2 regions of the Flavobacterium frigidum genome follow, and region 2 is predicted to be linked to the other one. Evidence: riboswitches for the same ligand, from Rfam matches in the RefSeq annotation. Region 2 holds a riboswitch; the other holds the start of a gene.
What was found. A riboswitch is a leader RNA that binds a small molecule or an ion and turns the genes downstream of it on or off. The one in region 2 is predicted to bind S-adenosylmethionine.
Positions count from the first base shown of each region.

Region 1: linked by a shared signal. The riboswitch ahead of ACNQGB_RS11165 (Na+/H+ antiporter NhaC family protein) and the one ahead of ACNQGB_RS06255 (homocysteine S-methyltransferase family protein) in region 2 are both predicted to bind S-adenosylmethionine.

Region 1 is NZ_JBLVPT020000010.1:80,047-85,413, forward strand. It holds gene ACNQGB_RS11145 (UDP-3-O-(3-hydroxymyristoyl)glucosamine N-acyltransferase) at 1-878, shown strand, start outside; gene ACNQGB_RS11150 (nuclear transport factor 2 family protein) at 880-1,242, shown strand; gene sucD (succinate--CoA ligase subunit alpha) at 1,337-2,209, shown strand; gene ACNQGB_RS11160 (hypothetical protein) at 2,426-2,848, shown strand; SAM-I-IV-variant riboswitch at 2,974-3,070, shown strand; gene ACNQGB_RS11165 (Na+/H+ antiporter NhaC family protein) at 3,127-4,449, shown strand; gene fabG (3-oxoacyl-[acyl-carrier-protein] reductase) at 4,633-5,367, shown strand, end outside.
Region 2 is NZ_JBLVPT020000003.1:241,684-247,050, forward strand. It holds gene ACNQGB_RS06235 (HEPN domain-containing protein) at 1-123, shown strand, start outside; gene cobA (uroporphyrinogen-III C-methyltransferase) at 113-907, shown strand; gene ACNQGB_RS06245 (precorrin-2 dehydrogenase/sirohydrochlorin ferrochelatase family protein) at 894-1,472, shown strand; gene ACNQGB_RS06250 (NAD(P)/FAD-dependent oxidoreductase) at 1,679-2,731, shown strand; SAM riboswitch class I at 2,901-3,013, shown strand; gene ACNQGB_RS06255 (homocysteine S-methyltransferase family protein) at 3,265-4,266, shown strand; gene ACNQGB_RS06260 (leucine-rich repeat protein) at 4,352-5,367, shown strand, end outside.

The sequences.
Region 1 (5,367 bases), on a different contig from region 2:
GTGAATATGTTGGTGATACTGATTTTCCTATTACGGGAATGAATGAGATACATGTTGTTGAATCTGGCGATATTGTTTTTGTTGATCATCCCAAGTATTATGACAAAGCATTAAACTCAGCAGCAACTATTGTTTTAATCAATAAAAATGTAGCTTGTCCCGAAGGGAAAGCATTATTGATTTCTGAGGATCCTTTTAGAGATTTTAATAAATTGACAAATTATTTCAAGCCATTTCAATTCTCGAATGTTTCAATAGCTACTTCAGCTTCAATAGGTGAAGGAACTGTAATACAGCCAAATACTTTTATTGGAAATCATGTGGTGATTGGTAAAAATTGTTTGATTCATTCTAATGTTTCCATTTATGATCATACCATTATTGGTGATAATGTGATTATTCATGCTGGAACAATTTTAGGTGCAGATGCCTTTTACTATAAAAAACGCGCTGAAGGATATGACCAATTACTTTCTGGTGGAAGAGTTATTATCAAAGATAATGTGGGGATAGGAGCCCTTTGTACAATTGACAAAGGTGTAACTGGTGACACCACGATTGGTGAAGGTACTAAAATTGACAATCAAGTACATGTAGGTCACGATACAGTTATTGGAAAAAAATGTTTGATAGCTTCACAAACCGGAATTGCAGGTTGTGTCATTATCGAAGACGAAGTAACCATTTGGGGACAAGTAGGAACCACAAGTGGAATAACGATAGGAGCAAAGGCAGTTATTCTAGGTCAAACGGGAGTTACAAAATCAGTAGAGGGTGGAAAATCTTATTTCGGAACTCCAATTGAAGAATCTAGAGAAAAACTGAAACAACTGGCAAATATCAAGAAAATACCAGAAATTTTAAACAAATTAAAGTAATATGTCTGCTAAAGAAATCGTTCAGAAATTTTACAAATCAGATGCTCTAATTGATAGTGAAATCATTAAGGATTTTTTGCATCCTGAAGTAGTCGTGGAATGGAATAGTAGTAAAGGATTGATTCAATTGAATTATGATTCTTTATTAAATCTTTCTAATGATTTGAGCAAAGCGTACGTGCGTTCTAAAGTTAGAATAAGTCATATTGTTAGTGAAAATGATCGTATTTCGGTACGATATTCTCATTTTGTAAAAACGATTGAGAATCCGCGAGAAGAAATGTTATTGGCTCACTTTATGGTGATTTGGGAAATAAAAGACAACAAACTATTTCGAGGGTATCAAATGAGTCAATTATCCTAATTTAGTATTAAAAAACTGAATACTGAATACGGATTACTGATTACTATTTTATACTTTTGCAAAACAATTTTAAAAACTACCTAAAAAATATATCATGAGTGTTTTAGTTAATAAAGATTCCAAAATAATTGTTCAAGGTTTTACAGGAAGCGAAGGAACTTTCCATGCTTCTCAAATGATTGAGTACGGAACTAACGTTGTTGGTGGTGTAACTCCAGGAAAAGGGGGAACTACTCACTTAGATAGACCCGTTTTTAACACTGTAAAAGATGCTGTAGAACAAGCCGGAGCTGATACAACTATCATTTTTGTTCCACCTGCTTTTGCTGCGGATGCCATTATGGAAGCTGCAGATGCTGGAATTAAAGTAATTATTGCAATTACTGAAGGAATTCCGGTTGCTGACATGATAAAAGCAAATAGTTATGTTAAAGAAAGAAATGCACGTTTAATAGGTCCAAACTGTCCGGGAATCATTACACCAGGTGAAGCTAAAGTTGGTATCATGCCAGGTTTTGTTTTCAAAAAAGGAACTGTAGGGATTGTTTCTAAATCAGGAACATTAACGTACGAAGCAGCTGACCAAGTGGTGAAACAAGGTTTAGGAATCACTACAGCAATTGGAATTGGTGGAGACCCAATTATTGGAACAACAACAAAAGAAGCTGTTGAATTGTTAATGAATGATCCAGAAACGGAATGTATTGTAATGATAGGTGAAATTGGTGGACAATTAGAGGCTGATGCTGCTCATTGGATTAAAGCGGATGGAAACCGTAAGCCAGTAGTAGGTTTCATCGCCGGAGTTACTGCTCCTCCGGGGCGTACCATGGGGCATGCAGGTGCAATCGTTGGTGGATCTGACGACACAGCCGAAGCTAAAAAAGAAATCATGAGAGCTTGTGGGATTCACGTAGTAGATTCTCCAGCTGAAATTGGTAAAAAAGTAAAAGAAGTTTTAGGATAATCTAAGCTTTTTCTAAATAGTATTAAAGCCTCACAATTTGTGAGGCTTTTTTATGATAAATAGAATTAAAAAAAATACCTTTGCACTTTATTAAATATAGCATTTTCTTTAGTTGTTATCCTAATAAAACAAATACAAACGAATGGTTTCTAATGAACCTCACGATTTTGTGGGGTATTTTTTTGTGGCAGCCAATTCAAATAAAAATAAAATAATATGTACAAAGAGTTAAAAAAATTCAAAGTTACCAATCAGTTTTCATTTACTACAGAAGATAGTTTAGCAGAAGTTTGCAACGCGTCAGAAGGTTCTGGTGTATTTTTAGTGTATTCAGTAGGTGATGAAAAAGAGCTAATTATGGTTGGTTCTACTGGAACTGTTCAAAATAATGGAACTTTGAAAATTAAAAATGGTGGACTGAAGGATAAAATCGTAGAAGGACACCAATTTGCGAAAACGGGAAGAAAATATTCTTGGCCAGCACAAATGAAAATAGAGGATATTAGTACCCTTGAAGTAGTTTGGTATGAGACATTCAATGATAAAACTAAAGTAATCCCAACATTCGTAGAAGGACAAGTTTTACAAAACTTCCTTGATGAAAATGGAAGATTACCAAGGTGGAATGTAGCTTTCTAAGTAGTTAGTTACTGTTTTTCAATATTTTATATATTAACGCTATCAGTTTTGATAGCGTTTTTTTTAGTTATTCTTATTTTTAATATAATTATTTGATTTATTCGTAAATAATTAATTAATTTTGCACCCGTTATCACGAATCCTTCAATAGGATAGCAACCTGCAACAACAAGCAAGGTGCTAAAACGATAAGCCATATCTTTTGGAAAAAATGTTGTTTTTACATTACCATCTACAGGTTTGTTTTTCGTTATAACACTTAATTTAAAATTATTTTTATGACAAAATTTACTAAAGAATCTGGGAATCCTTTTGCATTGATTCCGCTATTTGTTTTTATTTTTACGTTTTTAGGAGCTGGAATCATTTTGAATGATTTTTATGCTTTTCCTTCGCCCGTAGCAGTTCTAATTGGAATAATAGCTGCATTTTTATTGTATAAATCATCTACAAACGAAAAAATTGATACTCTAATTGCTGGTTGTGGTGATAGTAAAATCATAACTATGTGTTTGATTTATTTATTAGCTGGTTCATTTGCAGTGGTAAGTAAAGCAATGGGCGGTGTTGATGCGGTAGTGAATCTTGGCATCAATACAATCGATGTTGCTTACTTTCCGTTGGGGATTTTCTTGATCGCTTCCTTTTTATCTACTGCTACGGGAACATCAGTTGGAGCCATTGTTGCTATTGGACCTATCGCAGTTTCGCTTGCAGATAAAAGCGGAGCCTCTTTGCCCTTAATTTCAGGAGCTTTATTAGGCGGGTCTATGCTAGGGGATAATTTATCGATGATTTCAGATACGACGATTGAAGCCACACAATCGCTGGGATGTGATTTGAAAGATAAATTTAAGATCAATTTGTTTATTGCTTTTCCAGCGGCACTATTAACTATTTTAGTATTTTTCTATTTAGGATTAAATTCTGATATTGTTGCTGTAGCTATTGCAAGAACTGATTTTTCATGGATTGCAATTGTGCCCTATATTGTTGTAATCGTTCTAGCGGTGGTGGGTATCAACGTTTTTTATACTTTAATTATAGGAACACTTTTAGCAGGGATAATTGGTTATCTGGGCGGTTTATTTACTATAATGGAATTTACTCAAAAGTGTTATGAGGGATTTACAAGCATGACTGATATTTTTTTACTTTCTATGCTTACAGGTGGTTTAGCCGCATTAGTAGAAAAGGCGGGAGGAATCACGTATTTACTGGTACAAATTAAAAAATTAATCAAAAGTAAAAAATCAGCTCAACTAGGAATTGGTACCTTAGTGGGTTTTGCTAATTTAGCTATTGCTAATAATACGGTTTCTATTGTAATCACAGGACCAATTGCCAAAGAAATTAATGATGAATATGACCTTAACCCAAGAAAAACAGCCACAATTTTAGATATTTTTTCTTGCGTTATACAAGGCGTTCTACCTTATGGAGCGCAAGTATTACTGATATTAAGTTACGCTAATGGTAAATTGAATTTCTTTGACTTGATTGGTAATGCTTGGTATCATTTATTTTTGTTTGTTTTTACCCTGATTGCCATTTACAGTTCGTTTTGGGATAAGCTAGTAGGGCGTTATTTTCATGTATAAAGTAATTTTATGACGCTTAATGAAAGTGAAATTTTTTTTAAAAAAGGAAATAGTATATATTTGGCAAGTCGCTTATAGCCCTGATAGCAATGAAAATCCTTTTCTATTTTTTCTTTAAAAATAGAAAAGATTGTAATGGATAGCAGGAATAGCTTCAAATAAAAAATAAACTAATTTTTGAATATGAAATTACTAGAAGGAAAGGTTGCCATTATTACTGGTGCAAGTCGTGGAATAGGAAAAGGAATTGCAGAAGTTTTTGCTCAACATGGTGCAAATGTTGCTTTTACATACAGTTCATCAGTAGAATCTGCGGAAGCTTTAGAAAAAGAATTGAATGCTTTAGGTATTAAAGCCAAAGGATATCAATCTAATGCTGCTGATTTTAATGAAGCACAAACTTTTGTAGATGCCGTTTTAGCTGAATTTGGAACTGTTGATATACTTATCAATAACGCCGGAATTACTAAAGATAACTTGTTGATGCGCATGTCTGAAGAAGATTTTGACAACGTCATGGATGTAAATCTAAAATCGGTTTTTAATATGACTAAAGCCATTCAGCGCACGTTTTTAAAGCAACGTTCGGGTTCTATTATTAATATGAGTTCTGTTGTAGGAGTAAAAGGAAATGCTGGACAAACGAATTATGCTGCTTCAAAAGCGGGCGTTATTGGTTTTTCAAAATCAGTGGCTTTAGAATTAGGATCTCGTAATATTCGTTGTAATGTAATTGCACCAGGATTTATAGAAACGGAAATGACGGCTAAATTAAACGAAGATGTGGTAAAAGGATGGAGAGAGGGAATTCCATTAAAACGCGGTGGAACCACCGAAGATGTTGCTAATGCTTGTTTGTTTTTTGCATCGGATATGAGTGCGTATGTAACCGGACAAGTGATGAATGTGTGTGGTGGA
Region 2 (5,367 bases):
GTGTTTCAAATCAGAGATAATGAACCTACTCCAGAATTTGCTCAAAAATACAGACAAGAAGCCATTGCTTTTTTTGAAACTATAGAAGCATTTAGAGCCAAAGATCTACAAGATGAAAAATAAAAGAGAACCTCAAGTAACACTGGTAGGCGCTGGTCCGGGTGATCCGGATTTACTTACTATCAAAGGAGCAAAGGCGCTGGCTGAGGCAAATGTGGTTTTGTATGATGCCCTAGCAAATGAAGAATTATTATCCTATGCTCCTAAAAAAGCACTTAAAATATTTGTGGGAAAACGAAAAGGTTCACATGAATATACACAAGAGGAAATCAATCAATTGATAGTAGATAATGCACTTACGTATGGAAATGTGGTTCGGTTAAAAGGTGGCGATCCATTTATTTTTGGTCGAGGCAGTGAAGAAATAGAGTTCGTAGAGAGTTTTGGAATCCCTACCTTTGTAGTTCCGGGTATTTCCTCATCGATTGCGGTTCCAGCTTCGCAAGGTATTTCGTTAACAAAAAGAGGCGTTTCTGAAAGTTTTTGGGTGATTACGGGAACCACTTCGGCAAGAAAATTGTCAACAGATGTTGCTTTAGCGGCACAATCTACGGCAACTGTTGTTATTTTGATGGGCATGAGTAAGTTAGATCAGATTGTAGCTTTGTTCCAAAAAGAGTCGAAAGGCGAGATGCCTGTTGCCATTATTCAAAACGGAACAACAGCAGCAGAGAAAGTAGGAATTGGCACTGTAAATACTATTCAATCAGTTGTTGCAGCTAAAAGTTTGAGTTCGCCAGCTATAATTGTTATCGGAGAAGTGGTAAGAGATGCGAAACGAAATGCTGCTTTTTACAAGGAATTAAAATCACAGCACAACCAGGTTTTGGCTTATGGAAAAGAATGAGTTATATCCCATCTTTTTGAAACTACACAATCTTAACACTCTAATTGTGGGTGGTGGAAATGTGGGATTAGAAAAGTTGTCTTTTTTGTTAAAATCGAGTCCAAACGCTATTGTTGAGGTAGTCGCACCTCGATTTTTACCCGAATTAGAGACTTTGGCGTCAAGCCATGAATCAGTAAAACTGACGTACAAAAAGTTCAATCGCTGGATGCTTCGTAAACGCCACATGGTCATTGCTTGTACCGATGACTTGAAAGTGAACAAACGGATTTATGATTTGTCTGGAAAAAGATTTTTAATTTGCAATATCGCGGATACCCCACCACTGTGTGATTATTATCTAGGGGGAATTGTCACAAAAGGCCATGTGAAAATTGCGATTTCTACAAACGGAAAATCACCTACAACAGCCAAGCGATTGCGCGAGTTTTTTGAAGAAGTTATTCCAGAAGACATCAATGCAATGGTCGAAAATTTGAATGAATATCGCAAAACGTTGAAAGGAAATTTTGAAGAGAAAGTTCAAAAAATGAATGAAATAACAGCAACATTGAAAGGTCTTTAAAAATAGATTGATAATAGCTATACTTCAAAAAATACTAAAAACTAACTTGTACTAGTTCTTAATAATACTTTTTCGTTTTTTTTGATAATGATAATAATGATATTTGCATTGAATTAATATTCAGGCATTTTTTTTGAAAAATAGTAAATAAAATAACACTTTCCTTGAATTACATTGTTGGAAATTTAAGGACTAATTAAAACAAAATGATTAAAACAGACATACTAATTATTGGAGCAGGACCTACAGGTTTATTTGCAGTATTTGAAGCAGGATTATTAAAATTAAAATGCCATATTCTAGATGCCTTACCACAAGCAGGCGGACAGTTATCTGAGTTGTATCCTAAAAAACCTATTTATGATATTCCTGGATTTCCAGAAGTATTGGCTGGCGATTTAGTAGATAATTTAATGGAGCAAATTAAGCAGTTCGAACCGGGATTTACCTTGGGAGAACGTGCCGAAACAATAGAAAAACAAGAAGATGGTACGTTTATCGTAACTTCAAACAAAGGTAAAAAATTCCATGCTCCTGTCATTGCTATCGCAGGTGGACTTGGAAGTTTTGAACCAAGAAAACCATTGATTGAGGATATCGAATTTTACGAGGACAAAGGAATCAAGTATTTCATTAAAAATCCAGAAAAATTCAGAGATAAAAAAGTAGTAATCGCTGGAGGTGGCGATTCGGCGCTAGATTGGAGTATATTCTTGTCTAATGTAGCTTCAGAAGTAACTTTGATTCACCGTCGCAACGAGTTTCGTGGTGCTTTAGATTCTGTAGAAAAAGTTCAGGAATTGAAAAATTCTGGTAAAATAAAAATGATTACTCCGGGAGAAGTTGTGGGATTGAAAGGTGCAGAACATCTTGAAGCGGTTGTAGTCGAGGAAAACGGCGCACAACGCACCATCGAAACCGATTATTTTATTCCGCTTTTTGGTCTTACGCCAAAGTTAGGTCCTATCGGCGACTGGGGATTGGAAATCGAAAAAAATGCCATAAAAGTCAATAATTCTTTGGATTACCAAACCAATATTCCGGGAATATTCGCCATCGGTGACGTAAATACCTATCCGGGGAAACTGAAATTGATTCTTTGCGGATTCCACGAAGCCACTTTAATGTGTCAGGCAGCGTACCAAATCATTAATCCAGGCAAGCGTTATGTTTTGAAATATACTACTGTTTCTGGCGTAGATGGTTTTGATGGTACACGTAAAGAAGCTCCAAAAGCTGTAGTGAAAGCCATAGTCTAAAAAGGTGCTGAGATACAAAGGTTCTAGGTTGCGAAGGTTGATTAAAATCTTTGCAATTAAGAACCTTTGTATTTAAACGTTTTGCAACAAACTCCGCTAGAAACTTTAAAAAAAAACTTGCAATTGTTAGCGCTTTGTCTTTTCTTTGCAGTGTTCCTATATTTATTGAAAGTTATCACGAAAGGCGGAGGGAAAGACCCAATGAAACCTTAGCAACCCTTTATTTTTTAAAGAAGGTGCTACATTCTACTTTATACAACCAGTATCAAAGATAGATAACACAAGAATACTTCTACAGTATTTCTCAAACCTTTTCTTGACAACGTATCGATTTTTTTTAGAGCAGATTAATGGCGCTTTTCAGTCATTATCGTTCCTGCTGTACGCTATATCTTTTTATTCGCCGAAAAAAGGCGAATAAAAAGGATGCCGCTACCATCAGGGCTAAAAAGAAAAATCTGGGAACTTTTGGAAATAGTAATCAAAAGTAAAAATCACCATTTCAAATTGTGATTTACAAGAAATAAAAAGTTATGTCAAGCATTCACGAAGCCATTACAAAAAACATACTCATCCTTGATGGAGCTATGGGAACTATGTTGCAACGGTACAATTTCTCCGAAGAAGATTTTAGAGGAGAACGTTTCAAGGATTTTCCGCATTCGCTAAAAGGAAACAACGATTTATTGTCGCTCACTCAACCACAAGCAATAAAAGACGTTCATGCCGCTTATTTTGACGCTGGAGCTGATATTGTTGAAACCAATACCTTCTCAGGAACCACCATCGGTATGGCTGATTACCATCTTGAAGAATATGTGTATGAATTGAACTATGAGTCGGCGAAATTGGCCCGTGAAGTAGCTGATGAATTTACCGCCAAAAATCCAGACAAACCTCGTTTTGTAGCGGGTTCCATTGGTCCTACGAACAGAACAGCAAGCATGTCACCAGATGTAAACGATCCAGGATACAGAGCCGTAACTTTTGATGATTTGCGCATCGCGTACAAGCAACAAGTAGAAGCGCTTATGGATGGCGGTTGCGATTTACTTTTGGTAGAAACTATTTTTGATACCTTAAATGCCAAAGCCGCGCTTTTTGCCATTGAAGAAGTAAAAGACGAACGCAATCTTGATATTCCTATTATGGTTTCAGGAACGATAACCGATGCTTCTGGCAGAACACTTTCGGGACAAACGGTAGAGGCTTTCTTAGTTTCGGTATCGCACATACCATTGTTGAGTGTAGGTTTCAATTGCGCACTTGGTGCCGATTTATTGAAACCCTATTTGAAAACGCTTGCACAAAACACAGTTTTCAACGTATCTGCGCATCCTAATGCAGGATTGCCTAACGCTTTTGGTGAATACGATGAAACACCGGAACAAATGCAAGCTTTTATCAAAGAATATCTCGATGATAATTTAGTAAACATTATAGGCGGGTGTTGCGGAACAACACCGGCACACATCAAGTTAATTGCCGATATCGCCAAGGAATACAAACCGAGGGTTTCGACTGCGGTGATGTAGTTTTAACTGAAAATGTTAATGATTTTACTTAAATTATGAAGATTTAAATATTTTTATACCATAAATATATTAAAGAATAAGAAAGATGAACATATTGAAATATTTAAAGTTTTTTTTTAATGTTAAAACTACAAGTAAGCCGAAAGAAATTTTAAGACTTGAGAAAATTTATAAGATTACAATTGAGGAACACACTGAAGGACATATAAATTCGATAGATAATAATAATAGGTATTTATTAGATATCAATAGAAATGTAATTGGATTAAATCTACGGAGAAATAAAATAAACAAAATACAAGGTTTTGAAAGTTTTACCGAGTTAATTAATTTAATTCTGGATGAAAATCAAATTACTAAAATAGAAGGGTTAGGGAAATTAACAAAACTTCGATTTATTAGTCTTGATAGTAATAATATTGAAAAAATTGAAGGGCTTGATTCAAATATAAATTTGAATGAAATTACGTTATTTAATAATAAAATAAAAAAGATTGAAAACTTACAAAATCTGAGAAAGTTAAAAGTTTTGTATTTGTTTAATAATGAAATCACTAAAATAGAGGGTTTAGATGATTTAAGAAATCTTGAAGAATTATATTTATCTGACAATCAAATATGTAAGTTAGAAGGTTTAGAAAACCTTGTTAGTTTGAAAGAATTATGGATGAGTAATAATAAGATATCAAAAATAGATTGTTTAGAAAATCAGTCACAATTAACTAAATTGTATTTAGGCCATAATTATATCTCCAAAATTGAAAACTTAAATAATTTAATTTCTCTAAATAGTTTGGATTTGAGCTCAAATAAAATAAAACAAATTCAAATCTTGCCAAGTTTAAAAAACTTAGTAAATTTTGAAATTAGAGATAATTTAATAGAAAAATACAGCAAAATTCTCAATGAAAATAAGACTGGTAAATTTGTTGTTAGAAAGATAGTTTATTTGCACTCAGGTGAATCTTATTATGTTGACGAGGGTGAATTAGGGTTAATGGTTGGTAGATTTGATACTATTGAAAAAGCATTAGACGGAAGAACTAAGGCTGATACTTTATCAATAATAAATTTAGCGGGAAAAAATGTAGTTGATTTTAT